One region of the Alteromonas sp. ABV4_150 genome, then DNA from elsewhere that is predicted to be linked to it. Evidence: predicted binding sites of a transcription regulator. Region 1 holds the regulator's gene; each other region holds the start of a gene.
What was found. The regulator FliA, encoded in region 1, starts transcription of late flagellar genes. The targets are predictions, from matches to a motif close to CTAAAGNTNNNNNNNNNNNNGCCGATA.
Positions count from the first base shown of each region.

Region 2: a site for FliA is predicted at 1,083-1,109, ahead of ACYX4M_RS04280 (DUF3530 family protein). Genes of this name have one in related genera too.
Region 3: a site for FliA is predicted at 3,148-3,174, ahead of ACYX4M_RS10580 (DUF5610 domain-containing protein). Genes of this name have one in related genera too.

Region 1 is NZ_CM149971.1:2,762,320-2,772,169, reverse strand. It holds gene metA (homoserine O-succinyltransferase MetA) at 1-229, opposite strand, end outside; gene ACYX4M_RS12050 (DUF2802 domain-containing protein) at 351-785, opposite strand; gene ACYX4M_RS12045 (chemotaxis protein CheW) at 846-1,337, opposite strand; gene ACYX4M_RS12040 (chemotaxis protein CheW) at 1,355-2,155, opposite strand; gene ACYX4M_RS12035 (ParA family protein) at 2,163-2,927, opposite strand; gene ACYX4M_RS12030 (protein-glutamate methylesterase/protein-glutamine glutaminase) at 2,956-4,086, opposite strand; gene ACYX4M_RS12025 (chemotaxis protein CheA) at 4,115-6,364, opposite strand; gene ACYX4M_RS12020 (protein phosphatase CheZ) at 6,377-7,132, opposite strand; gene cheY (chemotaxis response regulator CheY) at 7,167-7,550, opposite strand; gene ACYX4M_RS12010 (RNA polymerase sigma factor FliA) at 7,587-8,318, opposite strand; gene ACYX4M_RS12005 (MinD/ParA family protein) at 8,315-9,181, opposite strand; gene flhF (flagellar biosynthesis protein FlhF) at 9,187-9,850, opposite strand, start outside.
Region 2 is NZ_CM149971.1:999,030-1,008,879, forward strand. It holds gene rapA (RNA polymerase-associated protein RapA) at 1-280, shown strand, start outside; gene rluA (bifunctional tRNA pseudouridine(32) synthase/23S rRNA pseudouridine(746) synthase RluA) at 330-1,046, shown strand; gene ACYX4M_RS04280 (DUF3530 family protein) at 1,199-2,086, shown strand; partial or broken gene ACYX4M_RS04285 (hypothetical protein) at 2,229-2,553, shown strand; gene ACYX4M_RS04290 (AmpG family muropeptide MFS transporter) at 2,655-4,001, shown strand; gene ACYX4M_RS04295 (response regulator) at 4,214-6,283, shown strand; gene ACYX4M_RS04300 (GGDEF domain-containing protein) at 6,294-7,268, opposite strand; gene ACYX4M_RS04305 (response regulator) at 7,265-8,335, opposite strand; gene ACYX4M_RS04310 (thymidylate synthase) at 8,345-9,178, opposite strand; gene lgt (prolipoprotein diacylglyceryl transferase) at 9,187-9,850, opposite strand, start outside.
Region 3 is NZ_CM149971.1:2,410,552-2,420,401, reverse strand. It holds rRNA gene ACYX4M_RS10590 (16S ribosomal RNA) at 1-767, opposite strand, end outside; gene ACYX4M_RS10585 (RNA recognition motif domain-containing protein) at 1,261-1,725, shown strand; gene ACYX4M_RS10580 (DUF5610 domain-containing protein) at 1,802-3,118, opposite strand; gene trmA (tRNA (uridine(54)-C5)-methyltransferase TrmA) at 3,309-4,406, shown strand; gene fabR (HTH-type transcriptional repressor FabR) at 4,485-5,078, opposite strand; gene ACYX4M_RS10565 (acyl-CoA desaturase) at 5,418-6,545, shown strand; gene sthA (Si-specific NAD(P)(+) transhydrogenase) at 6,729-8,150, shown strand; gene ACYX4M_RS10555 (hypothetical protein) at 8,205-8,510, opposite strand; gene ACYX4M_RS10550 (uracil-DNA glycosylase family protein) at 8,624-9,202, shown strand; gene ACYX4M_RS10545 (bifunctional diguanylate cyclase/phosphodiesterase) at 9,199-9,850, opposite strand, start outside.

The DNA of each region.
Region 1 (9,850 bases):
GCGCTTGATTATCAATTCGAATCAAATCTACGTTTATTTGTAGCGGCGTATTTGACAACAGGCGAAGCAACTGCACTTCTGTTTCTATCTTATTCGGCATCAAATTAAGAATGCCGACTTCAAGAGGACGAATATCCTGATTAGCAGCCCTGTCCATGTCCATGGTAAAAATATTTTCACCTAGTAGTACGTTCTGCGCGGGTAACTGCTCAGGAATACGAATTGGCATAGAGGACTCCAGTGATAAATTACAATATCTGTATTGTGTCTATAACTGGCGATATGTCAACATCTTTACGTCTAGACGTCTAAACGTTTTTTTTTAAAACGTACTTACTGAAGTAAGATAACTAGCTGTTTTGCTTGTGCACCATAACTAACATCTCAGCTTCAGCGCGAGGTATATCACAGGCTTCGATGATCTCGTCGATACTGGCGCCTTGCTTAACAAGGTCTGCCGCTCTTTGATATAGCCGCAACGAGGGGTCTTGGAGCTTGAGCTCACGAAGCTGGTTTTCAAGGTCAGTTTGTTTCTCGTCTAGCTCTTGAAGGTGGCGAGTAATAACTAATGTACGAGCTTGGGCTTCAGTTTGTTGATTATTTGCGTTTTTAGCAAGCGCTTCAATGCGCGCAATGGCCGACACACAGTTCTGCTCACTTTCACTTAATGATGCGCGCAAATGTTTAATCTGTGAGTACAAAATACTCATAGCAACAACAAGTACAACAATTCCGACGCACAAGATAAGTTCAATTAAGGTAGGTGCAGCAAGCTGCCAATCCATGGACGTAACCCTTGGGGAAATCTAGGCGGCATTAACAATATATACCGCCTATTCATTTATTTAGATATTACTAAGCTCATCCCACTCTTCGTCGCTTAGCAATTTATTAAGGTCGACCAGAATAAGCAGCTCGCCATCGCGGTTGCTTACACCCTGTATAAACTTAGCACTTTCCTCAGTACCAACGTTAGGCGCACTGTCAATTTCTGAAGATTTCAGGTACACCACTTCGGCTACACTATCCACCAAAATACCGACAACCTGTTCGTCAGATTCAATAATCACTATACGTGTATTGTCCGTGATTTCCGTTGGCGGTAGCCCAAAACGTGCGCGGGTATCAATGACGGTTACCACGTTACCACGCAAGTTTATTATACCAAGCACATAATCAGGCGCGCCGGGTACAGGGGCTATTTCGGTATAACGCAAGACTTCTTGTACTTGCATTACGTTAATACCGTAAGTTTCTTCACCTAAGCGATACGTTACCCATTGAAGGACTTCGTCGTTGCTGTCAGTAGCGTTATTATTCATTCTTTCGTCGCTCATGAACCTGGCTCCCAATACTATGGCGTCTGGTCGTTACTGCCTAAGCCTCTGTTAAGCATAGATATTAATTCTTCAACGTCAATTAACGCGCACATTTTTTCTTTAACCATCCCTGCTAACCAGGGACGCTTACCTGTGGACTCGCGCCATTTTACGTCATCGGTAGTCAAATTGACCGTGTTTACAAGCTTTTCGCTTGCTAATCCCCACGCACTCTCTCCTAACATTATAAGATATCGGTAGTTGAGCGATTGTGCGAGATTTTCGTCGTATTTTTCTGGCATTACCCATTTTGCAGAATCTACAACATTTAGTTTAGACTCTCTGTGCAACATTACACCCATAAACCAGTCAGGTTTTCCAAATAAGGGGCCTATTTTTTCAATTTGATGGATACCACCTAGCGATGTTAGGGGTACCGCAAGTGTTAGCCCTGCAACCTCAAAGAATAGCGCCTGAAAACGAAAACCGAGAGTATCCTTTAGTGGAGTTTTTAACTTCTCAGGAGTACTTAACTCACTTTCTTGTTCCGATTGAGCAGGGACGTCAGCGAACGAATGCTGTTTTTCACTTACACTCGTTTGTGAATTCTGACTTTCAATTAACGAAGAGGCCTCTTGTGCTAACACTTCTTCATCATTGACCAGCGGTTCGCTAGTTGTAGAAACAAGCGTTGACTCAGCCATTTGTTGAGAGGCTTGCTCAAGCAGTCTTGCCGTGCGCGCAGTAACATCCTCAGGAGCTTCAGGCTCTTTCAGAAGGCTGTCTAAATATGCCTCCATTACTTCTTCACGGGCAAATGGCGATTGCTTGCTCATGGTCTTGTTATTTCTCCAATACGGCTAACAGTTTATCGTAGGCATTTACACCTCTTGTCCTTGGGTAAGCAGCAGAGATAGGAAGCTGCACCAAACTAGCATCCCTGAAGTGAGTATCCACCGGAATGACCCCCTCCCAAACACGTTCACCGTAATCACTCATTAATCGCTTTCTCGACGCCAGTGCGGCATTTGTACGTTTATCAAACATAGTAGGAATGATTAGGGTGTCAAAAGACTTATCTAACGAACGCCCCATGATTTCCATAGTACGAATCATTCTATCCAAGCCTTTAAGGGCCAGATACTCTGTCTGAGTCGGAACAATTACCTTATCGCAAGCCGCCAGCGCATTGACCATTAACACGCCCAAAACAGGAGGGCAGTCGATGATAGCAAAATCAAATTCATCGGATATCTTTGCGAGTGCTTTTTTTAACACTAAACCCATACCCTGTTCGCTGCCCATTGTTCTGTCTAAGGTTGCCAGAGCCATGGTCGCTGGTAGCACATATAAATTGTCGAGTTTTGTAGGACTGAGACAGTCCATTACTTTATCGGCAGTAATCTGATTAGAATTAATAAAAATGTCGTAAACAGAATGACTTGTCGCCTCTGCATCAATACCAAAGTAATAACTGAGCGATGCGTGAGGATCAGTGTCAATCATAAGCACTCGTTTGCCCTTTTGAGCAAGCAAGCCGCCAAGGCTTACGGTTGTAGTAGTTTTACCTACTCCGCCTTTTTGATTTGCCACAGTCCACACTTTCATAATTACTGTTCCATTACAGTTCAAACTGCTATCGCATTTCGGTTTGAACGCAACTGCTCATATCGTCAATATTGATATTTTTACTGGATATATTAGCCACAGCGACAGCTTGAGGCATTCCGTAAACCACACATGAGTCTTGATCTTGCGCCCAAATAGTCGCGCCTTTATCTCTGAGTAACCGACACCCTTCTCTTCCGTCAGCACCCATTCCCGTTAAGATAATACCAAGTACGTCGCCTCCATAGACTTTAGCTAATGAGCTAAACGTCAGGTCAACGCTTGGCTTGTAACTCACCTTATCAGATTGGCTGGCATCAACGATAGAAATTCGCTTATTGCTGCCAATTGTTTCAAGCAGCATCTGCTTTCCTCCAGGAGCAAGGTAGGCATGTCCAGGCATTAAGAGATCGCCATGCTCTGCTTCTTTTACTTTAATTTTACAATTGCTATCTAAACGCTGTGCAAATGCAGTAGTAAAAGTTCCGGGCATATGCTGCACTAACAATATAGGGTAAGGGAATTCTGCCGGCAGGGGGGAAAGCAATTTTTGCAGTGCAACCGGCCCTCCCGTGGACGCCCCTACCGCTAAACATTCGTACTTTTTCCCGGTTGCTCTTACCGAAGAAACAGTAGGTTGCTTATCAGCATCTTTGTGACCAGATAGCAACCCCGATGTTTTGAAAAAAGCTTGCTTTGGCGCGTTGTCAGGCAGTTTTCGAGTTTCCATTGTGCGAAGAGAAGGACGCTTTACACCTAGCCCTCTTCGCGCTATTAACCTAACTTTAGTGCAAAGTAAGCGCGAAGCATCTTTCCTGTCTTGCGCAATATCTTCGAACTTCTTTGGTAAAAAATCGAGGGCGCCGGCTTCTAGTGCGTCAAGCGTAGCCTGTGCGCCATGGTGCGTTAGCGAGGAAAACATCAAAATTGGCGTTGGACGTTTATCCATAATAACCTTAACGGCTGAAATACCATCCATAACTGGCATTTCAACGTCCATGGTTATTACATCTGGTTTAAGTGCTTCCGCTTTGTTTAATGCATCTTGCCCATTTCTCGCTTCTCCAACAACTTCAAGCTCTCTATCGCCATCGAGAATTTCTCGTACTCGACGGCGATAAAAGGTCGAGTCGTCGACGACTAGGACTTTAAAGACCATGGATTATCATTCCTGTTAATTCATCGCCTTACTTGATTGGTTTACGCGCGTACCGTTTTAGCAGGCTCGGAACATCTAAAATTAATGCAATACCACCGTCTGAAGTAATTGTCGCACCAGCCATACCAGGTGTACCTTGTAGCAATGCGTCAAGGGGCTTAATAACTACTTCTTCTTGGCCTATCAGCGCGTCAACGACAAACCCTACTTGCTGCGTACCAATTTGCACCACAACTACGTGCCCCTTTTCTTTATCGATGTTTTTGGGGCCTCGGATCAACCATTCGCCAAGGAAGAACAATGGAATTGCTTTTGAACGAACTATCATTGTGAGCTGGCCATCCACCGTATTGGTCTTCTTGATGTCCATATTTATTATTTCGTTCACCGCACCTAATGGTAACGCAAAGGTCTGTTTCCCCACAACAATCATTAATGTAGGTAAAATTGCTAGCGTTAGCGGTACTTTGATATCTAATCGCGTGCCTTTGCCAAGTTGCGAATCGATATTGACGGTACCGTTTAGTTGATTAATTTTGGTTTTAACCACATCCATGCCAACGCCGCGACCTGAAATGTCACTAATTTCAGTCTTCGTTGAGAAGCCTGGCGCAAAAATAAGGTTAAACGCTTCAACATCTGACATTCGTGCGGCTGCATCCGCATCTAATACGCCACGACTAATAGCTATCTCTTTTAGCTTCTCCGCATCCATACCCTTACCGTCGTCCTCGATAGTAAGAAGAATATGATCGCCTTCTTGAGATGCTGATAGCTGAACCGTACCCATGCGAGGCTTACCAGCGGCCGCGCGGTCATCTGGCATTTCTATTCCGTGGTCGACAGAGTTTCTAACCAAATGCACAAGCGGGTCGGCCAATGCTTCAACCAAGTTTTTATCTAAATCCGTTTCTTCACCTACAAGCTCTAAGGTAATCTCTTTCTTTAAGCTTCTGGCTAGGTCACGTACAACGCGAGGAAAACGCCCGAAAACTTTCTTAATGGGCTGCATGCGGGTTTTCATTACCGCACCTTGCAAGTCACCCGTCACTACATCTAGATTAGCAATGGCTTTCGACATGCTTTCGTCGTTGCTGTTGATACCCAAGCTTATCAGTCTGTTTCTAACCAGAACTAGCTCGCCGACCATGTTCATAATCTGATCTAAGCGTTTGGTGTCTACACGTACCGTCGTCTCGGCAGGCGGTGGAGCAGGAGCTCCTTTCTTATCATCTTTCTTGGCAGCCGTTTTTGGCGTAGATGCTGTGCTAGCTTTCGCTGGGCTCGCCGCACTGGATGCAGGCTTCACCTCAGGCGCAGAACTAGGGGTTGCTTGCTTTGCCTTCTGAACAGCTTCGGTGGCCGCTTTATCTACAGGAGGTTCAGGTGCCGTTGCAGCAGAGCCTTGTTTAGTAGGCCCTTGACCGGAGCCGTGGAGTTGGTCTAGCAGCGCCTCAAACTCATCGTCGGTGATTTCTTCATCACCTGCACCGGTTGCTGGAGCTGATGCCGGTGCAGCCACGGGAGCACTCTTTTCTTCCCCTCCAAACTGGCCTTTTCCGTGGAGGTCATCTAAAAGCGCTTCAAACTCTTCATCTGTGATGTCATCACTATCTGAGCTCGCCGCGGGAGCTGTTTCTTGAGCTGATTTGGCTGTAGCTGGTTCCGGTTTTACCGACGCAGACTTCCCTGGGGCACCACCGCCATGGAGCTCATCGAGAAGAGCCTCAAATTCATCCTCAGTAATTTCGTCGATACCACCGTCACTCTCACTGGAAGTTGACGCTGAAGGAGCAGGTTCCTCTATAACTAACTCCGGTTCTTCTTCAACAACCTCGGGGTCAGCCACAGGCCCATTAGCGTTTTCAAAAATGTTTTCATCTGGAGATTCAGGGCGACTTAGTTTGTGTAGCAAGTCGACAAGATGTGCATCTGCTGGCTCTAGCGGCTCTTGTGCTTTTACTCGTTCAAACATTTCAACTACCACATCAGTGGCTTGCAAAATGATATCCATTAACTCAGGCGTTAGCGTTCGTTGGCCATTGCGCATAACGTCAAAGACGTTTTCAGCACCGTGACAAATTTCAACTAACTCAGTAAGAGAAAGGAAACCTGCTCCCCCCTTTACTGTGTGATAGCCGCGAAAAATTGCGTTAAGCAAATCCGCATCTTCAGGATTGTTCTCAAGATCAACGAGCTGTTCTTGTAATTGTTCAAGTATCTCTCCAGCTTCAACTAGAAAGTCCTGTAATATTTCCTCGTCAACATCAAACGACATGCACCCGCTCCCCTAAAAACCTAAGCTAGACAGAAGATCATCTACATCATCTTGACCTGAAACGACGTCATCTCGTTTTTCAGCATCAATAATTGGGCCTTCCGCCTCTACACCATCAACCTTATCGGCCTTAACGCTAGATGGTTTAGTTTGTTCTGCACCGTCACGCTCGCCAAACATAGTCAACATGTTTACAAGGCTGTCTTCTACCTCTTTAACCAGGTCTATAACGCGGCGAATAACTTGCCCAGTTAAATCTTGATAACCTTGTGCCATCAAAACTTCAGTAAGTAACTGTGTAAGTTTAGCTGACTGATTCGAACCGTCTTCCAGCAATTCGTCTAAATCTGCGCATAATGCCTTAAACTCACCCAGTTCAATCTGACGGTTCATCAGCTTTTTCCACTCTGGCATTACCTTTTCGATTCGCTGTGAAAGCAATTCAGCTATCGGCATACTCGCTTCGACGGCATCCATAGTAGTATTAGCAGCTTTTTCAGTTTCTTCAATAACGTAGGTAAGGCGGGACTGTGCATCAGGAATATCATCTGTGGCTAGATTTTTGATGCGATCGTCTATTTGGAAGTTATTCAATGCGTCGTGAAGTTGACGCGTTAACTTTCCTACTTCAGCAAACAACTCAACATTTTCTTTCATTGAGACGGCTTCAAGTAGAGCGTTAGCTGAAGTCTTGTCACCCTCTTCAAGATAAGTGACAAGCTGCTTTGCTTCTTCTAACGATATTGGAACGTTTACATTCGTTGACATCCAGTAAACCTCATTTATCTGTTGAGCGTCTGGATCAACCTAAACGTTCGAATATTTTATCTAATTTTTCTTTTAACGTTGCTGCGGTGAAAGGTTTAACGACGTAGCCGTTAACACCTGCTTGCGCGGCGGCTACAATTTGTTCTTTCTTCGCTTCAGCGGTAACCATAAGCACAGGCAAGTGCTTAAGCTTATCATCTGCCCTGATTGCGCGTAGTAAATCTATGCCCTGCATGCCAGGCATATTCCAATCAGTAACTACGAAATCAAAATCACCTTGTTGTAACATTGGCAATGCAGTGCTGCCGTCATCCGCTTCCTGAATGTTGGCAAAACCCAAGTCTTTGAGTAGGTTTTTGATGATACGTCTCATGGTTGAAAAGTCATCGACCACGAGAATTTTCATGCTTTTATCCAAAATAGCCTCCACTGAGGGGTTAATTGTTATTAATTTCTATTCTTCGTCAGCTTGCCACGACTTCATTCGTGATTTGAGTTTTAACATGGCTTGACTGTGAATTTGACTGACTCTCGACTCGCTTACGTCAAGAACCTCGCCTATTTCTCTTAAGTTTAGTTCTTCATCGTAATAAAGTGAAAGAACAATCGCTTCTCGCTCGGGTAATGTCGTTATTGCATGGGCCAACGCTTTTTGAAAAGCCCCCTGCATCAAATCTTCCAGCGGTGCATCACTACCTCTGGTTTGCTCTGTGGTGATCACATCTTCCGACACCCCCAAATCTTCAATGCCCACCAACTTCCCGGCATTGACTTCATTGAGCATCTGGTGATAATCCTGCAAGCTCACATTCAGCTTCTCAGCAATATCAGCATCTCTTGCGTCGCGCCCAGTTTCACTTTCTACCTGAGATATCGCCTCAGTAATCGCGCGACCATTGCGGTGAACAGAACGAGGTGTCCAATCACCTTTGCGTATTTCATCAAGCATTGCGCCGCGAATACGGATGCCCGCGAAGGTTTCAAAGCTTGCGCCTTTTGACCCGTCAAAATTTCGCGCGGCCTCAAGCAACCCAATCATGCCAGATTGGATAAGGTCATCAACAAGTACACTTGCAGGCAGTCGCGCCATCAAATGGTGCGCAATACGCTTAACCAGAGGCGCATGCCTTTCGACTAACTGCGATTTATCTGTTTGCTGTTGATAAGCGGCTGCCTTACTGTTCAACGTTGACTTCCTACGGCTTTTTCTGCAACTAATTGTTCAATAAAAAACTCTAAATGGCCACCGGGCTGCGCTGGAATAGGCCAAGTAAGTGCCCTGCTTGCCAACTTTGTTATAGCTACAGCGGCAGGAGAGCCTGGAAAAGCATCAACAATAGCGGTTTGCTTGCGCACTGCTTTGCGAATGTTCTCATCAAACGGCACCGTTGCCACTAATTCTAGTGCAACATCAAGAAAACGCCCTGTCACTTTGCTTAATTTACTAAATAACTCCTGACCTTCCCGCACATCGCGAACCATATTGGCCACAACTTTAAAGCGAAAAACACCGTGTTCCCGGTTAAGTATTTTTATCAGTGCGTATGCATCTGTTAATGACGTAGGCTCATCACAAACCACGACCATGATATCTTGGGATGCTTTAGAAAAGCTTAACACCATGTCTGAAATGCCGGCCGCAGTGTCGACAATTAATACGTCTATTTGAGAACGCAGTTCGCTAAACGCTCTTATTAAGCCTGCGTGCTGCGTAGGTGAGAGCTCTGCCATTGACTGGGTACCAGAGGTGGCAGGAGCAATCTTAATACCATGGGGACCGGTTACTAAAACCTCGTCTAACGTGCACTCACCAGAGAGAACGTGAGATAGGTTTTTCTCGACTCGCAGGCCTAACATCACATCTACATTTGCAAGGCCAAGGTCCGCGTCAAGAACCATTACACGTTTGCCCTGCTTCGCCATGGCGATAGCGGTGTTAAGTGTAATGTTTGTTTTACCTACGCCACCCTTACCACCAGTGACGGCGATTACTTTGATTAACCGTGATTGCTTCATTTTTCTTAAGCTACTCGCTTGATCGTCAATCATACTGCTTATGCTGTTTTAATTGCGTTGTTGCCACTAGTATGATTCAAACCGTACTTTTTATAAAGCTTTGCAGCAGCGGAAACTAAAGATTTCGCTTCTGCAATCTTAATGTCTTCAGGCACTTTTTGGCCATCGGTGACATAACTAACCGGTAGTTGATATTCAACCGCTGCACTAAGCACCTCTCCTAAAGAGTAGCACTCATCTAACTTTGTGAAAATACAGCCACTTAGTTCAATATCATCATACGCTTGAATGATTCTCTGCAAAGCAGGATATTGCGTATTAGCTTGCGCTACCAAATATTTTTTAACTTTTGGCATTTGTCCGTTATCAAACTGCTTAATTTGTTTAATTAATCGACTGTCTCGTTGACTAAATCCAGCCGTATCAATCAATACTAGTCGCTTATGACGAAGTTGGAACAATAAATCTGCAAGTTCTTCACTAGTTTGCGCTTTTCGCACAGTACAGCCAATAATTTTTCCGTATGTTGCTAGCTGCTCATAGGCTGCAATTCTATACGTATCAATGGTTATCATAGCCACCGACTCTGCACCGTATTTCTGCGCGTAGCGAGCGGCTAACTTTGCAACAGTGGTTGTTTTACCTGTACCTGTAGGCCCGACTAATGCAACGGCACCTTGTGAGCTAAGTATATCGTTTCCG
Region 2 (9,850 bases), 1.8 Mb from region 1:
GCTTCTAAAAGCCTTGCAGCAGCCGCTTGAGCTTGCCATTGAAAAGGCGCGTAAGCTTGCCCATCAGCAAGCTAACCAAAAGCAACACGACGCACTTAACAGCATGCACAGCACGCTTAACGAAGAAATACAGCGCTTACGCGATCTTCAAAAGCGAAACCCAGCAGTACGTGACAGCGAAATTGAGTTTATTGAAACGCAAATGAACGCCCTTGATAAAGTTATTCAGGATGCAGATGTTCAGCTGGACGCCATTCGTATTGTGGTAAATAACCCGTAACCTTAAAAGGTTAAACATTTAAAAGCGACTGTGAAGTAACGAGTAAATAATGGCGAACCCAAGTTTTGTATATAACCCACCGATGACACCTTATCTTGATATTTTGTATCAAGATGAGGACATGGTGGTTGCGCATAAACCTAGCGGGCTATTGAGCGTTCCGGGCAAAGCATTAGAGCACCGCGACTCGCTGATTAGCCGGGTGAACCGTGTGTACCCCACCGCCACAGTAGTGCATCGCTTAGACATGGCGACTTCGGGTATTTTGGTGCTAGCGCTTAACAAAGATAGCCATCGCCATATCTCGAAACAGTTTGAGTTACGTCAAACTAAAAAGCGCTACTTCGCCCGGGTTCATGGACATGTAGAACAAGACAGCGGAGAAGTTAACCTTCCCCTTATTTGCGACTGGCCAAACAGACCAAAGCAAATGGTAGACTTCGAGCGCGGTAAAAAAGCCGTAACGCACTTTGATGTTGTCGAACGTACCCATGATGAAAAAGGTTTGCCCTACTCTTTAGTTGCCCTTTACCCTATCACAGGTCGATCTCACCAACTTCGCGTGCATATGCTTGCCTTGGGCCACCCTATTTTGGGGGATAGACTCTATGCCCATGAAGAAGCGTTATCTATGGCGGCTCGTTTACAGCTTCATGCTGAAAGCTTGAGTCTTTCGCACCCGACACTTGGGCACTGGCTGCACTTTAATGTCGCCATCCCTTTTAGTCCGTTTCGCCCAAGGCCGCTGTCAGAAAGTATTGAGTAGCGTTTTAACGCTAATCAACGTTATCAATAGACTTCATTTTAGTTTTAAAGCAACCTGCCGATAACTCTGCTAGAACGATTTAATTTTTTAATTGATGTGATACGGTCAAAGTTGTCCGTATCGGGGTGATAGCTAAAGGCAAACCACTTTTTATGAAAAGGCACGCTCTCCTTTTAATCTTTGCAATGGTTGTTTCGCTGCTGCCGATGACGGCTCACTGCGACTTTTTAGAGGATGTCAGGAATGCTTATCTCCCCGGCGAAGTAAAAGCGCTTATGATAGGTGAAATGGAAGCCCCACTCATTGAAGTTGAGGCAAGAACACCACTTCCCTTAGGTGTTGCTATTGTGCTCACTGAGCCCTTTCCATCTAGCCTGACTCTTGCTCAAGGCAACAGCCTGGCGAGCATGCTTGCTGAGAAAGGGTGGAACGTGGTTATTAGCCCATTTAATTTGCCGATAAACTCACCATCAACTTTAAATATTGAAGAGCAAACGAGTGAGTCGCAGCAAGAAAACGTAACACCATCGATAGGTAGCAAACAGATGGTTCATCCTAGAAGTAACCAGCTGACTCAGTACCTTGATTTTGAATCAACAACGACTACGCTAGCGCTTCAACTCAATGCTTTAGATAACTATTTACAAGACAGAACAGGTTATCGCATGGTCATTGCGCAGGGTATGCTTGCAGCGGCCTATTTGTCTGCAATAGAAGTGCAGCCCAATTTACAGCCTGATACCTTTGTCGCTATTTCGCCGTTTTGGCCGCAAGAAGAAACCAACAATTTGGTAATTGATACGATAGCGAAAGCCAACTTTCCCATTCTTGATTTGTCCTTAAGCAACTTTAACGATTGGGAAACACGCACGGCGATAAGAAGAAAGGTTCGCGCAAAAAATGAGCTAAAGTTGCATTATAGACAAGTCGTCCTACCAAACAACTCTTTAACCTTTAGTATAAAGTTAATTGAAAAAAACCCTAATATTCATAGGGTTGCAAATAGCACTATAGGCTGGACCAGGCATCTAGGCTGGTAATTCTTTCTTCTTGATATTACGCTAAATTAACATCCAAAACAGTGACCTACCCATAATAAGATAAATATCGGGGTATTGAAGTTATTGGTAACGATGTAATGGACTATACTAATTTTAGCAGACAGAGACGGTTGAGTTACTCGTGAATGTTCAGAATTTTGTAGATAACAAAGCAAAACAGCTGTGTTTCTATTTGAGAGCATTTTGGCAGGGAGAAGCTTCCTATCGAAGAGATCGAGCTATTCTTTTGGGATAGTATGGAAGAATGGGGTCAAGTTGAATGCACATTGACCCAGCCATATACGCAAAAGGAACGTGTTTTTTGGCATTTGCTTCACCAAGTGCATTACTGGAATGAAGATAAACTCACGAAAGACCAGTTTCTTGTTGATGAGTTAACAAACTGCGTTAACTTCCTAGAGGGTTTGGGACACTGCCCTCTAGACTGTGTTGGAATACGCCCATAACTCCGTTATTTTTACGGCGTTTGACCACATGTCACCGACTTCTACTCTTTTCTAAATCATTCATAATGCCTTCACAGTTTTATTGCTAAACACCCTGGTTCATGGCTCAATACACTTTTGAGTTACCGCTTAAGGCCGAAGTATTGCTTACTGCATTAAAAACATTCAATGACAAACGCTACCTCACGATTTTTCTATTTGGCATTTCCAGTGGTTTTCCTTGGATCATGATAGGTTCAGTGTTATCGGCTTGGCTAAAAGATGAAGGTTTATCGCGCTCGGCTATTGGACTTTTCGGCATCATCTTCGCTACCTATTCATTTAATTTTCTATGGTCGCCTCTTGTCGATAAGCTTAAGCCTCCAATGTTAGGGCAAAGACGCGGCTGGATCTTCTTAATGCAATGCGGTGTTGTTTTGCTCTGTTTGGCTATGTCACAGCTTACCGCAGACAATGACTTATTTTACGTCGCCTTAATTGGTTTATTAATTGCCATTGCTTCTGCCACCCAAGATATTGCTATTGATGGCTTTCGTATTGATTGCATTGAAAAAGAAGATAAAGATGGTATGTCTGCTGCCTCGTCAGTAGCAACAGCTGGATGGTGGACGGGTTATGGTGGTCTTGGAGCTATCCCTTTTTTCTTGGCAGACCTTACTTCTTGGGCATGGCCAGACATTTACTTATTGCTTGGCGCAATTATGGCCTCGTTAGCAATAGCTACCTGCTTTGCCAATGAACCCGCTGTTAATAGAGAGGCCTTGCTTGAACAGGTAACGGATTTAAACGCAAATAGCTCTGCATTAATTAACTGGATAAGAACAACACTAATTACACCATTTTCCGAATTCTTTAACCGCAATGGCATTAAGCTGGCCGCTTCATTCTTACTGTTTATTTTTCTTTTTAAAATTGGCGAAGCGTTTTTAGGTCGTATGAGCATTGTCTTTTATAAGGAAGTCGGCTTTTCCAATAGCGACATTGCCACTTACTCAAAGTTACTCAACTGGTGGGTAACCATTATATTCTCTCTACTTGGCGGATTAGTAAACATTCGCTACGGCATTTATCGAGGGTTGATGATTGCAGGTGTTGCTATGGCGGCTTCAAACCTTCTCTTTGCTCTTATCGCACAAACCGGCCCATCGACCTCACTGCTAGCCATCACTGTCGTTGTCGACGGTTTTACCGGCGCATGGAGTACTGTTGCCATGGTCGCCTTTATATCGCTCTTGTGTAACCGCGCTTTTAGTGCAACTCAATATGCACTTATGGCCTCATTAAGTGTTGCAGGACGAACATTGGTTGCTTCTAGCAGTGGTTTGGTTGTTGACAGTCTTGACGGAAACTGGAGTCTATTTTTCATTTTGACGGCTGTAATGGTGCTTCCAAGCCTTTGCTTTTTATACTCTATTAGGGGTCATATTAAACGCGTTGAAGCGCCATAACTAAGGTTCATTAACAACCAGCATACCTCTGTTTTCTTGCAACTTCGCGTCAGTTGCCTACATTTAAATAAGGCAACTAACGCACACACTTGCAAGGAAGAAAGTTGAGTTCAAAAAAGGCTGTGCCCCCACGCCACAAAATATCGTCGAATTACGCTTCTTTTACCTTTTCTAAAGCAAGCGTGACTGCTCTGCTTTTCAGTATGATAGTTATGTCAATTTTGCTGGCGCTCATCACCAAACAACAATCTTTCATTACTAACCTGAAGCAACAGAATAATTTAGAAGATAGTCTAATTAGTGCTGAGTATCGAATTGACCAACTCAACAGCCAAATGCTAAGCAATAGTGCCACCCACACGGCCCTAGCACACCAGTTACAGGTAACCTATCAAGAGTTGAATAGATATTTACTAGACAAACAGAGGGTCAGCGCTCCTGCTTCTTCCTTTTCTAAAGAAGAGTTTCAAAGCGCGTATAAAAGTTTAAGTAAAGCTACGGCGGAGGAAACAGCTAAGCAAACGCGAATATTACTTTATACCCTTGTGGAGTTGCCCCCCACTGAATTAAAGCCCTATATTGATGATGACTTTAGCCTTCTTCCGCTTTTAAAATCCCTAAAAGCCGAAGAAAATGCAGTGCTACTGCGTATTCAAGCACTGCGCGAAAAGATGTTGATAACTACCCTATTTGGCGCAGTTGCTCTGGCTCTTTGCTATCTTTGTGCGTGGCTTTTTACTAGAAACGTACCCAAGAGTTCTCTTCGAAAGCTTAATAAATCAAAGGTAAGGCTTGCTATTGCAGACCATAGTGAGGACTTGCAGGACAGAAAATTTTTGCAGCTTATCAGCCATGAGTTTCGAGCCCCTATTAGCGCCATAATCAGCGCTTTAGAGCTTATGCCAAACATGGAAGACCAGAAGGCTAAGTTAATTCAACAGGCCGAGCAATCGAGCTACAGGCTGCTTAATCTAACGAATAACCTTACTGAGATACTCAATAACCATGTAGAGGACGACCTTCAGGTCTCAAAAGTCGACTTAATTAGTTTACTAGACGAATGCATATCGCCTTTTTCAGTAAGAGTTAAAGATAAAAAGCTTGAACTTAACATGCATTGCAGTCATAGCGTTCCAAATTATGCTGAAACCGACGCTATGGCCCTTTCGAAAGTAATAGTAAATATAATGGATAATGCCGTAAAGTTTACGTCGACGGGACTAATTGACGTGACCGTTACAACGCTTGTAAAAAACAAAAAAGTCTTTCTAGTAATCATTATTAACGACACTGGTATTGGCATTGATGAACAAACCCAAAAACGCATGTTCGAACGCTTTTACAGAGGAGAACATTCACAAAGTCAGCGCTACCCAGGGGCGGGAATCGGCCTGTCCGTGGCTAAGCGCAGCCTTGATAAACTTGGCGGTACTTTACAGGTTAACAGTACTCTAGGCGTCGGTTCCGAATTTAAAATATCACTACCAATTAACCCCTTAGAAGACTCGCCGTCGGTAACATCGACACCTTCTAATGCCAAGTTTGCCATTGTCGACGACTTAGAAATATCAAGGCTACACCTACAGTCTATAGTCACGAAAGAAGGCTTTAGCGTTCGCACATTTTCATCTGGCGCCAACCTTTTAAACCTTCACGATGAACTGCTTCAGTTCTCCGGTATCATCGCCGATCTTTATATGCCAGGAATGAATGGCTTAGAACTAATTAAGACACTCAAAGCTATTTACGGAGAGCGCGTACCGCCGGTCATCGTATTGTCTGCTACGCCGGATATCGCCAATATTATCGCCAAAAGTGAATTGCCTATATTCCAAAGCTTTGTAAAACCCATTGACAGAAACCGGTTTGCCGATGCTATACACCAGCTTTCAGGTAGTAAAACAAAGGCCGTCAAAGCCTTGACCAAAGCAAACATTTTAGTGGTAGAGGATGAGCCAATAAATGCAGAAATGCTGGAATACATGCTACACAGTATGGGTCACGATGTTACTGTAAGCTACACAGGCGATGACGCCATAGGTCGAGTAAACGAGACAGCCTATGACTGTATATTGCTCGATATCAATCTGCCGGATATAAACGGCTTGGAAGTGGCGAATATCATAAAGGAAGGGTTCCCTGACCTCCCTATCATTGCGCTTACCGCCAACGCCCATAGAAACGATAAAGAGGCCTCGTTGAAAGCAGGCATTCGATATCACCTCGTGAAGCCGGTTACCTTTCAAGAACTCAAAAATACCTTACATCTTACACTCGTTTAGAAGGTATTTTTTAAGTGTAGATACGATACTGATTTCGACCGTTTTCTTTCGCCTCATAAAGCGCCTGATCGGCACATTCAAGCCATGCCATCGCGCCTTTAAAATCGGGAGAGAACTGGGCAAGCCCTAGGCTTACAGTAAAGCTTATCGACTCGGCTTCATGCTCAACCACTAACCGCTGTGCCAATTGACGAATTCGCTCGGCTACAGCTTTTGCATCATCTACCGTTGAATCATTGAGGATAATAGCAAACTCTTCACCGCCGTAGCGTCCAGCAAGATCAGTTTCCCGCACACAGCGTTTAATCAGTGCTGCGAGCATTTTTATAACTTTGTCTCCCGCCTGGTGGCCGTAGGTGTCGTTGATGCGCTTAAAATGATCGATATCAAGCATAAGTGCGGTACTGGGCTTATCTCGCCGAACGCATAACTTGTGCATTTCATCAAACCGTTCTTGCCAATAGCGACGGTTGAATAACCCTGTTAGGCCATCTACTCGACTTGCTGTTTTCAGCTCTTCGTTAAGATGCTCCATTCCAAGCTTGCCTAGGGCCTGTTCGGTAACATCGTAAACCAGCATACAAAATCGCTCTACGCGCCCGCTTTTATCCACTATAGGGAATATGGTCACGTTTTGATACATAAACTCAGCGGCACAAGTAACTGGTCGATTACAGTCAAATTTTAATAAATAAGGGCGCTGCTCCCATATGATAAATACAGGACTATTCAAGTTAAATACAGGGTCAACTTTGGTTCTGAGCCACTTCTCTTCTATTTCTGGAAAGTGAGAAAACAAGCTAGTTCCAATAATAGCGTTTGCTTTTTTTGCGCTATGGTTCTCAAGAAATTTATTCCAGACCTGCACGTTGAAGTTGCGATCAATTACCGCAATCCCTACTTCTATTGAATCGAGCAATTCTGTAGGAACGTGACACGAACTAACGTGGTCGCTGACAGCGAATTCACCAGTTGAAGCATTCATAGACTTCCCTTGTCTTGTTTTATAAAGCCATCATCGAACAGACGCGCATAAACCTGATTCATAGCATCACCGGGGAACAACAATAAAAGGTCGAAGGAAATATCTCTCGACTTTATCGCATAGCCAATCTCAATGGCCATTAGTTTTCCCCAGCGCTGGACGTTATCACTCAAAAGCGTTGATAAGCCTTGGTGCTGCCCGAGTAAGATAGGATGCGTATGACTAAACGCAACGTTGAGCTGCTCTGATAAGCCATTTAAACAAGCACCGATTAGAATATTCGACACATCCATTAGCGCTTCTAGGGCAAGCTTATCTGACGACGCAGACGACGGATATTTTAATAATTCAACAATATTTTGCGTATTTGTGTCGTTAAAAATAACTAGGGCTTCTCCACTTATACCTTCGCTAATAAACCCTTTTGAAACCGCAGAAACGCTGTCATTACGATTAATCTCGGCAATCGCCATAGACAGTTCGTTGCTTTCAATTAAGTTTACATTAGGTATGGGTAAGTCAATAAACTCACCTAGCAGCTGGGCTAAATTTTCTCCTGCACGCCCCATGGCAATATTCACCATTTCACGGCATGCGTCTAACTGCTCTTCTTTGCTCGTTGGGCCTTTTGCTTTAGGTGCACTTGACTCACTTTGCCCTTGCGCCTTTTGTAAACTAGCCCCTGAAGAGTGGCTCTCGCCGCTATAGATACCGTAGGAAGATAAGATATGGCTGAGTTTGTCATTATCGATTGGCTTTCGAATGAAATCTAAAGCACCGAGGGCAAGCATTTTTTCCCGCGCTTGCGCCTGAACATCACCGGACACTACCACCACTAAGCAAGGCAAATCCTGCTGACGAATGGCTTCCATGGTTTGGTAGCCATCCATTACCGGCATGTTTAAATCGAGGAAAACCACATCACCTTTTCCTTCTCGGATAAAAGCTAGGGCCTGTTCGCCATTCTCGGCAAAGGAAATATCTACATCCCACCCATCGGGTAAACTGCGCGCCATTTGACGCCTTGCGAAGCCCGAGTCATCGCAAATTAATATTGGAGTACTCATGGTAACTCCTTAAATAGCAACTGGGGCTTTAATATGCGGGTGAGACTGGTAATTCTTCAGCGTAAAGTCATCGTAGGAAAAACCAAAGATATCTTTAATATCCGGGTTAATTTCCATCGTTGGACGGGCAAAAGGTTCGCGACCAAGCTGCAATTCTACCTGTTCAAGATGATTAGAATACAAGTGCGCATCGCCAAGCGTATGAATAAAATCACCCGGCTCTAGATCGCATACTTGGGCAATCATCATGGTAAGCAGTGCATAACTTGCAATGTTAAACGGAACACCAAGAAAGATATCACCGCTACGTTGGTACAGCTGACAGCTTAGCTTGCCCTCTAAAACGTAAAATTGAAAAAGTGTATGGCAAGGGGGTAGCGCCTGTTTACCCATTGCCGCATTTTCTTTTGGTGAATAGCTAGTATCAGGTAAGACTGCGGGGTTCCAGCCGCTAACGATAAGACGGCGTGAATCAGGGTTATTTTTAATTTGCTCTACCACTTCGGCAATTTGGTCAACCGAGGTACCGTCACCGCGATCCCAACTACGCCATTGATGGCCATATACAGGACCAAGCTCGCCTTCATCGGTAGCCCATTCATCCCAAATCTTTACGCCATGCTCTTTTAAATAAGCAATATTTGTTTCGCCTTTCAAGAACCAAAGTAGTTCGTGAATGATCGATTTAAGGTGACACTTCTTTGTTGTCACCAAAGGAAAACCTTCCTGTAGATTAAAGCGCATCTGATACCCGAATACACTTAACGTACCTGTACCAGTTCGATCTTCCTTTTTCACACCCGTATCACGTACATGGCGCATTAGAGCGAGATATTCTTTCATCGTTATTCTTATATTTTTTGCTGTTCAACATGGTCTTTTCCGCGCATGTAAGCACGGACTATTAATCCTATTCCTAAAGCTATCATAGGTAAACAAAGAAGTTGCCCCTGGCTTAGGCCCATTTGATATAAGCCAATATGTGCGTCGGGTTCTCTGAAATACTCAACAATAAATCGGAAGCTTCCATAACCAAGTAAGAATAAACCACTCACCGCCCCTACTGGGCGCTTCTTGGCAGAGTAAAGCCATAGGATAATAAAGAGCAGAACGCCCTCTAAAGCAAATTCGTACAGCTGAGACGGGTGACGAGGAACATAGCCTGCGTTCGGGAAAATAACAGCCCAAGGTACGTCTGTGGTACGCCCCCATAGCTCTGCGTTAAGGAAGTTGCCGATTCGACCCGCCCCCAAGCCAATGGGCACCAGCGGCGCTACGAAATCCCCTAGACGTAGGAACGTGGTATTCATACACTTTGCGCGCCAAAACAGCGCAGTTAACACCCCTAACAAGCCGCCGTGGAAAGACATTCCACCCGCCCAAATTTTGAATAGATACAGTGGATCATCTAAGAACATGCCAAACTGGTAGAAAAGCACATAGCCGATGCGACCACCTAAAATCACGCCCACAAAGCTCCAAAAAAGCAGGTCGCTTAACTGCTCTCTACTCCAG
Region 3 (9,850 bases), 350 kb from region 1:
CCCACACTTTCGCACATGAGCGTCAGTCTTTGGCCAGGGAGTCGCCTTCGCCACTGATGTTCCTCCAGATATCTACGCATTTCACCGCTACACCTGGAATTCCACTCCCCTCTCCAAGACTCTAGTCTGCCAGTTCTAAATGACCATCCCAGGTTGAGCCCGGGGCTTTCACATCTAGCTTAACAAACCGCCTGCGTGCGCTTTACGCCCAGTAATTCCGATTAACGCTCGCACCCTCCGTATTACCGCGGCTGCTGGCACGGAGTTAGCCGGTGCTTCTTCTGTTGTTAACGTCACGGCTAGCAGGTATTAACTACTAACTTTTCCTCACAACTGAAAGTGCTTTACAACCCGAAGGCCTTCTTCACACACGCGGCATGGCTGCATCAGGGTTTCCCCCATTGTGCAATATTCCCCACTGCTGCCTCCCGTAGGAGTCTGGGCCGTGTCTCAGTCCCAGTGTGGCTGATCTTCCTCTCAGAACAGCTAGAGATCGTTGCCTTGGTAAGCCTTTACCTTACCAACTAGCTAATCTCACTTGGGCCTCTCTTTGCGCCGGAGCCTAAGCCCCGTTTGGTCCGTAGACATTATGCGGTATTAGCAGTCGTTTCCAACTGTTATCCCCCTCGCAAAGGCAAGTTCCCAAGCATTACTCACCCGTCCGCCACTCGTCATCTTCTAGCAAGCTAGAAATGTTACCGTTCGACTTGCATGTGTTAGGCCTGCCGCCAGCGTTCAATCTGAGCCATGATCAAACTCTTCAATTAAATATATCGAAATATGAATCGTCGTTGTGACACTCTTAACGAGTGCCCACACAGATTGTCTTGTCTAAATTGTTAAAGAACGTTGCGACTTCGTCGCAATTCACTAGAAGCTGCTGCCGCTTCTTAGTGACTCACCCTGTTCGAGTGAGGTGCGCATTTTACATCGTTTATTTTCGATGTCAACCATGTTTTTAAACTTTTTATTTGTTTGAAAACTTGGTTTCGCACTCGATTCAAAGTTGACTTTGTTTTTCTCGAAGCCCTCTCAGAACGTGGAGCGCATTATAGATACCTCTTGAGAAAGATCAACACTTAAATTGGATTTTTTTGCATTTTAAGACACTTTTGATGTTAACCGCTCATTTCTACATCATTTCTATGGGTTCAATGCATCTTTAGACTAGTTTTTTCACATTTTATTGTTCAAATTGTTACAAATGAGTAAACTATATACAGCCTCCAACACCATAATAAACAATAGAAAGGTAGGTATATGAAAGTAGGCTTTATTCAATGCGCTGTAATTAGCGCTATTTTTGCAATTGCAGGGTATTTGTTATTTTCTTCTGCTAGTTTAAACGTCCATGTTCCACTTACCGTATCGGCAGCTCTGCTGATAAGCGGTATCGTCACTCCTTGGCTAGCGTCTCTTATTCAAAGTCCATCTTCCTCAGATGCCAGAGCACACACCAATAACGGATCAGTCGAGACTTTATATGTGGGTAACTTACCCTATAGAGCGAACGAGAATGCAGTAAAGGAATACTTCAGTAGCTTTATCGAAGTACAATCAGTTCGTTTGATGAAGGATCGCAAAACCGGGAAAAGAAAAGGTTACGGTTTTATTGAGGTTGTCACTGATGATCTAAGTAGTGTTATCGATAAAACTAACGACTCCATCTTCCAGGAACGAACATTAAAAGTACGCCCTGCAAAAGACAAAGTCGAACACGCGTAATTTTTAATTCGTAGCTTTTAGTCATGTAAAAAGACCCGGTAAGCTTGCGCTTCCGGGCTTTTTATTATCTCAGGCTTTAGCTCTCGCTGGTTTCAGCCGATTGAGGAAGGCCTTCTAATAAGGTTTGGTTAAACGAACGAAATCTATTTATAGCGGATATAAGGTCAGGAACTTGAACATCTTCCATCTCGTTTATAATGCCAGCTATTAACGCATTGTAGTCTTCACTACTTTCTAACTTACTTTCTGCGTTAGCAAAGGTATCCATCATCTTCTCTAGATATTGAGCGATTGGACTAACCACATTACCGTACTTCGCGTTGTCGCTTTTATCTTCGTTATAGTGCTGAATATTTTCGTATGTCTTTAGCACTTCTGTTTGTGTTGTTCTATTTAGTTGTAGTGCGTAACCAACCAACTCTTTATCATCAAAGCCTAAACTCAGTGCTTCTTCAAATGCCTTGTCGATATCACCACTATAGAAGGTGTCGGCTAGATCCTGCACTTGCCCAACTAAATCAGCTATCGATTCCAACTCATCTTCATCAAGTTCTCCTTTCAATGAAAAACTTATGCCGCTTCTTTCATAATATTGATAAGAGGTTTGTTGAGAATAGCTTGCCGAAAAACCACTTTCACTTTGCTCACCACTACCGTCAGATTGCTCTTGAGATGCCTGAGCTTGAAAATTAAGTTGCTGAGAAGCCTGGAAAGAACGCAGGCTTTCAAAACTAAAGCTCACTTCATCACCATCTTTAGTTCGAATCAACAAACTACCGCTTTTTTCGTCCGATGCTGCAACAGCTTCCAACGAAGACAGCTGGACAGCATTAGGCTGCTGTCGTCCAAAGATATCGGTTTCTAGATCATCAATACCCGTATCAATAAGATCCCGGCTTTTCGTTATACCTTGCTCAATCTCATCATTCATAAACCCAGCGAGATCTTTTTCTGCCATTGCGAAACCTCGGCTTACTCCATCTCTTGCTTGGCTAAAGAGCCCGGCAAGCTTTTCTTCGCTGGCACCTCCATCAGCTGCGCCGCGAATAACACTGCCTACGAACTTAAGTACATTTCGGGCTACTTTTTCAAAATCGAATAAGCCGTTTGACTTTTCTTCAAGATTTTTCTCTTTGGTTTCTTGTGGTTTTTGCCCATCTATTTCCAACGCTTGATTAATATTGCTACTTACCACGCGCAAGCCGATACTCGTTTGGCTACTTGAAACAGATACTGAAGCCGCTTGTTGCTTCGAGAACTCAGCGGCTTGCTGCAATCCATCTTGCTGCAACTGCTTTTTAAGCGCTTCATTCGGGTGAACCGTTGCCTTTTGATCCGCTTTCTGATCAACCTTTTGGTCTCCCATAAAAGCTTTTATTTGACCCACGTTCATAATTTGATCCTCACTATCCTCATTCTTATTATCGGCAAAGAATCAATATTGTTTAATTTTAATACAGTATTTTTTTCTAAAAGCTATTTAGGTAATCACGCTAATTAATAATGAAGAAGTCGGGAGCGCTTGTTGCAGTTATTTTTTAAGGGACTACAATTCGCGACCTCAACAATGAATGGAGAATTTTATGACCACCACTGAACAACAACGCTATCAAGATCAGTTAGACGAAAAAGTTAATCGTCTCGGTGCGTTGCTTTCTCCATTCAATGCCCCAGAGCTTTCAGTGTTCCCATCTCAGCCAACGCACTATCGTATGCGTGCGGAGTTTAGAGTATGGCATGAGGGTGATGACTTATTTCACATAATGTTTAATCAGGAAACAAAAGAAAAATATCGTGTGGATAGCTTTCCTCCTGCGTGTAAAGCAATAAACGTTGCAATGGAACTTCTGCTTGAAGAAGTAAGACCAAACGAAACTCTAAGAAAAAAGTTATTTCAAATCGACTACCTTTCTGCACTGTCTGGCGAACTTGTTATAAGCCTTTTATACCATCGTCAATTAGATGAAGAATGGCAAGTGGCTGCAAAAGCATTACAAGCAACACTTGAGACTCACTTTCCCAAAGTAAACATCATCGGTCGCGCTAGAAAACAAAAACTCATTATCGACAACGATTTTGTGATTGAGCGTTTGCCTGTAAACGGTAGAGAATTCGTTTTCAAACATATAGAAAACAGTTTTACCCAGCCTAACGCTGAAGTGAACTGTAAAATGATTGAATGGGCTCTAGATTGTGTAAAGCCGCTTTCGGGCGATTTACTGGAAATGTATTGTGGTGCCGGCAACTTTTCACTTCCGTTAGCCCTTCACTTTGATAATGTAGTGGGTACCGAAATAGCTAAACCTTCGGTGCAGGCTGCTCAGTTTAACATTGAGCAAAATCAGCTTAATAATGTGAAGATCGTAAGACTCGCCGCTGAAGAATTCACTCAAGCTATGAAAGGTGAACGTACGTTTAGTCGCTTAGAAGGCATAGATTTAAGTACTTACAATTTCACCACTGTATTGGTCGACCCTCCAAGAGCCGGATTAGATGAAGATTCACTTAGAATGATTCAGGATTACGATAATATTGTATACATCTCATGTAACCCCGAAACTTTGGCGCAGAACCTTGAGCTTTTGAGCGAAACTCATAACGTGGCGCAGTCTGCGCTTTTCGATCAATTCCCATTCACTCATCATATTGAGGCTGGGGTTCTTCTTACACGCAAAAGCTAATTTGCGTGTAAGTAAGGAAAAAGCTCACACTGAAATATAATTTGGAAGAACACTTTATACTGTAAATTCTTTTCCGCGCTAGGCTTTTTGCGTAGCGCCCACTTGAACAAAGCGAAGTTGCGCTTTCACTCTTTCGCCGATTTCACTTCTAAGCTTATCATCTGCTTCTAATGCTTCAGCTCCGGCACTAAAGACCAGTCTTACCATTGCATCGGCTTGTAACTGGGCGCAGGCGTATTCCACGCCTTGCTGTTCGATAATGTAGTCAGTAAGTTCATCAATGAAATGTTGAATTTCTCTGAATACTGCAAGTCGGTAAGCCGACGACGTACCGGTATGCTCTCGCAGTAATAATCGAAATACATTTGTATTGGCCGCGATGAACTCCATGAAGGTTTCAACAGAGGTATGGATGACGCCGCCGCCTGAAGCTATGCGCCTTCTAGCCTGACGCATAAGCTGGCGAAGCGCTAAACCCGCTTCGTCCACCAGCGTTAAACCCAACTCGTCCATATCTTTAAAGTGTCGATAAAAAGACGTGGGAGCAATACCGGCCTCTCGGGCAACTTCACGCAAGCTAATTGCCGATAGACTGCGATTTTCGTCTAGCAATGAAAATGCAGCATGAATAATATTTTGGCGGGTTTTTAGTTTCTGTTCTTGTCGGCTCACGTTCGCACCCTGTGTTCATTAACTTTTAATGGTCTGATGATTTTTAGTTTTAGAGACTATTCTCAACGTCATCTGAATAACCATTAACGCAATCGAACCTCGTACATCAAAGACTAGCACGCCTAGTTTATCGCAACACGTACTAGTGGGGGAAGAGAAACAAAATCATCTCTTTTATAAACAAGGGTTAAGCATTAATTCGTATATTTTCTCTGCGATTTGGCCTCCCTCGGCTATAATTAAACTTTACACATGTAAGCAGAACTAATCAGAGTTTTGCTTGCCTGAAGCCTCGTAAAAAGATAAATTAGCGAACAGTTGTAAGCCAAGTTGTATAAAATGAAAAAACCTCCTCTTATCCTTACTAATGTGCTGGTATTTATAATATCAGGCGCAATTGCATTTATAGGTGTGCCGCTTTGGGTGGCATATCAGGGTATCGATTGGACAGAAATCGGTACCGCTATATTCCTATTCTATTTCACCGGTATGTCGATAACTGCTGGGTATCATCGCTTGTGGTCACATAAAACCTACGATGCCAACATTGTAGTTCGTGTCGTATTAGCGATTGGTGGTGCCATGGCCCTGCAAAATAGTATATTGCATTGGTCGTCAGATCATCGCGTTCACCATCGCCATGTAGATGACAACGACAAAGACCCCTACTCTGCAAAGAAAGGGCTTTGGTTTGCGCACATCGGCTGGATGTTACGGGAGTATCAAGCTAAGCGTTACGATGATTACAGCAACTGTAAAGATCTACAAAAAGATAGCGTTGTAATGTGGCAGCACAAATACTACTTGCCTATCGTACTCGCTGCTAACTTCGGTATCACTGGTCTGCTGGGTTATCTGAACGGCGACGTTATGGGCATGATCTTGGTGGCCGGCGTTTTGCGATTGGTGCTAGTACACCATGTTACCTTCTTCATTAACTCACTTGCTCACTTCTGGGGTAGTCAGCCTTATACAGATAAGAATACGGCACGTGATAATGGCGTTTTAGCATTCTTTACTTTCGGTGAGGGTTATCACAACTACCACCATATATTTGAGTACGACTACCGCAATGGCATTCGTTGGTACCAGTTTGATCCTACCAAATGGCTAATTAAAGGGCTCTCTTATGTAGGTTTAACGTCGAATCTTCGCAAAGTACCTGAAGAGCGCATCGAAAAAGCCTTGGCGGCCATGCAGCTTCAAAGGGCAAGTGAAAAAGTATCGTTACTGCCGAATGCGGAAGAAATGATGCACACTATTCAAGAAGAGTACGACCTGCTCATGCAGCGAATGAGTGAATATTACGCAACGAAAAAGCGCGTTATGCGAGTTAAGAAGCGTACATTAAAACGCAGCATTGAAGGGTTAGAGCTTGCTTATAAATATAAAGAGATGAAGCACGCCTTTGCAGTGCAGAAAGAGAAATGGACGCAGCTGCAAAGCCTGTCATTACAAATGGCGTAGTATTACGCGTTCATCTACATCATACGTTTCAAACAAAAACCACATAAGTATATGCTTATGTGGTTTTTTTTATTCTATAGTAGGATAGGGTCGTTATACTAAAACTAGACTCACTTATTTTGTATTGCGGATCACTTGTTTGATCAGCCGCGTAATACGAAGATAACAAAAGGGGAAAGCAAGATGGCAACGAAGCAAAAAACTAAAGCTCCGTCTTATCATTACGACGCGATAGTTGTAGGCACTGGCCCTGGTGGAGAGGGTGTTGCTATGCAGCTTGCCAAGGCTGGAAAAAAAGTGGCTGTTGTAGAACGCTATGAGGCAGTTGGCGGTGGCTGTACTCATTGGGGAACCATTCCATCTAAAGCACTTCGTCATTCTGTCAGTCGTCTTATTGAATACAATACGTCTCCACTGTTTGCCGACAACCACTTAAGTAAAAGCCTTACGTTTTCCGACATTATGAGCCATGCTAGTGGTGTAGTGAAAAGCCAAACTCGCCTGCGTTCTTCTTTTTATGATAGAAACCGAGTTACGCTCTTTCACGGTGAAGCCAGCTTTGTCGATGCGCATACGTTAGAGATAACCCGAAAAGATGGCTCGAAAGATACCGTCACAGCAGGTCAAATTGCCATTGCAACAGGTTCTCGCCCCTATTGCCCTAAAGATATCGATTTTAATCACCCGCGTATTTATAACTCTGACACCATCTTATCTTTAGATCACGATCCTAAGTCCATCATAATTTATGGTGCAGGTGTAATCGGGTCGGAATATGCCAGTATCTTTAGAGGCTTGGGCGTAAAAGTCGATCTAGTTAATATGCGAGATCGTTTACTGTCATTCTTAGATGACGAGATCTCTGATGCGCTAAGTTACCACTTATGGAACAACGGTGTACTTATTCGTCACAACGAAACCTACTCTTCTGTCGAGGCTACCGATGAATCAGTGATTTTAAATCTAGAGTCAGGCAAGCGCATGCGGGCTGATTGCTTATTGTTTGCCAACGGGCGTACGGGCAACACAGATACCCTGAAACTTGAGAATATTGGTTTAAAAGCTGATGGTAGAGGCCAACTCAAGGTTAACGAAAGTTATCAAACTGAAGTAGATAACGTATTTGCTGTTGGCGATGTGATTGGTTACCCAAGTTTGGCATCTGCAGCATATAACCAAGGTCGATTTGCCGCTGAAGCCATGCTCGGCATCAATACACATTCAGCGTTAGTAGAGGATATTCCGTCTGGTATCTATACTATTCCGGAAATTAGTTCAGTAGGTAAGACAGAACAAGAACTTACCGCAGCCAAAGTACCTTATGAGGTGGGAAGAGCCCAATTCAAGCATTTGGCCAGAGCGCAGATTGCATCAACGCAAACGGGTAGCCTTAAAATTCTATTTCACCGGGAAACGAAAGAAATACTGGGCATTCACTGCTTTGGTGAACGTGCCTCTGAAATTGTTCATATCGGCCAAGCCATCATGCAGCAAAAAGGCGAAGGCAACACGATCGACTATTTCGTCAACACCACATTTAACTATCCGACCATGGCTGAAGCCTATCGAGTTGCTGCCATCAACGGACTAAATAGGATTTTTTAACAGATACAAAAAAGCCGGCGAAATCGTCGCCGGCTTATATGCGTTAACTAATAATTAGTTACGGTTCGCAGCAAGCGCGTTAAGCGAGTCTTTATGTGCTACGATGTCGATGTGCATATTTTCTTGATCGAATGTCATTGTTGCAATGGCGTAGTCACCCTGACTTTCGCTTGCAATGTCGATCAGCTTTGCTTGTGCATCACGGAAACGAATGTTATTGCCGATTTGATCTGACATACATTGGTTATTCATTTCGAATGTTTTCGCATCCATGCAATCGAAAAGCTGGTTCTCACCAGATTCCGCATGCGCAATACCAAAGGCTGCTGATAGAGCTAATGTTAGTACTACTTTACGCATGTTTCTTCTCCTGTGTTACAGTCTAATACTGTAGTATTAAAGATACTGTATATACATTCGATAGTCAAATTTAGATCACACTAATATGACAGAAGTATGACAAAGAGAAATAATTGGAGAAAATTTTGAAAGGCCACGATGCGTTGGTGACCAAAACAAAGAATTGCACAATATGCGCGCCTCACCTACCTCACAAACCTAACCCCATTTTTAATACTTCACCATCGACAAAAATTCTTATTATTGGGCAAGCGCCAGGGCTTAAAGCTCACGAAAGAAGTATTGCGTTTAACGATCCCAGCGGAGATCGCTTGCGAGAATGGCTGGCTGTATCTAAAGAAACTTTTTATAACCCGCGCTTAATCTCTGTACTGCCCATGGGGTTTTGCTTTCCAGGGTATAAAAACGGTGCTGATGCCCCGCCCAGAAAAGAGTGTGCACCGACTTGGCACGATGCTTTTCTCACTTACTTAAAACCGAAAGTCACGCTTTACGTAGGCCGTTACTCGCAGCAGTATTATCTGCCCCAGTACAAAACTTTAACTGAAGCAGTAGGCGCGCCGACAAATACACACTTCGTTTTACCTCACCCGTCTGGTAGGAATAACAGGTGGCTTGCTAAAAACCCTTGGTTCGAGCTGACTATACTTCCCAAATTGCAGCGTACTATTTTTTCAGCTTTATCTGATTAGTCGTGCGATTCAAGAAACGTTAGAAGTGCTTCAAATGGCATGGGCTTGGCGTATAAATAACCTTGGGCCTCATCACAACCTAGTTTAATCATATAGCTTGCTTGCTCTCTTTTTTCCACGCCCTCGGCAATGGTCAGTAAGCCCAGCTTGTTTCCTAAGGTTACTATGGTTTCCGCAAGTACAGCATTGGCCCCTGGCTTGATGTCTTTAACGAAAGAACGATCGACTTTCAAACGGTCTAAAGGAAGCTGCTGCAAATAGCTCATGGACGAAAAACCGGTCCCAAAGTCATCAATAGCGATTTTAACACCAAACTCTTTCAACACACGCAAAGCATCTATCACAATTTGCGGCTCGTCCATTACAACACTTTCAGTTATTTCAAGCTCTAACAGGCTGGGTTCACAGTTAGCTTTTGACAGCGCATGTTTAACTTTTTCAACAAATAATCTATCGCGAAACTGAGGAATAGATATGTTTACAGCGACTCTTAGGTGCCCATAACCCTTTTCCTTTAGCTCTTGTAATCGGCGACATGACTCTTCGAGTACCCATTCACCAATATCAACAATAAGACCAGAGTATTCAGCAAGGGGGACAAAAACAGCTGGAGAGATATAACCACCCTCTCCATCTGGCCAGCGAAGC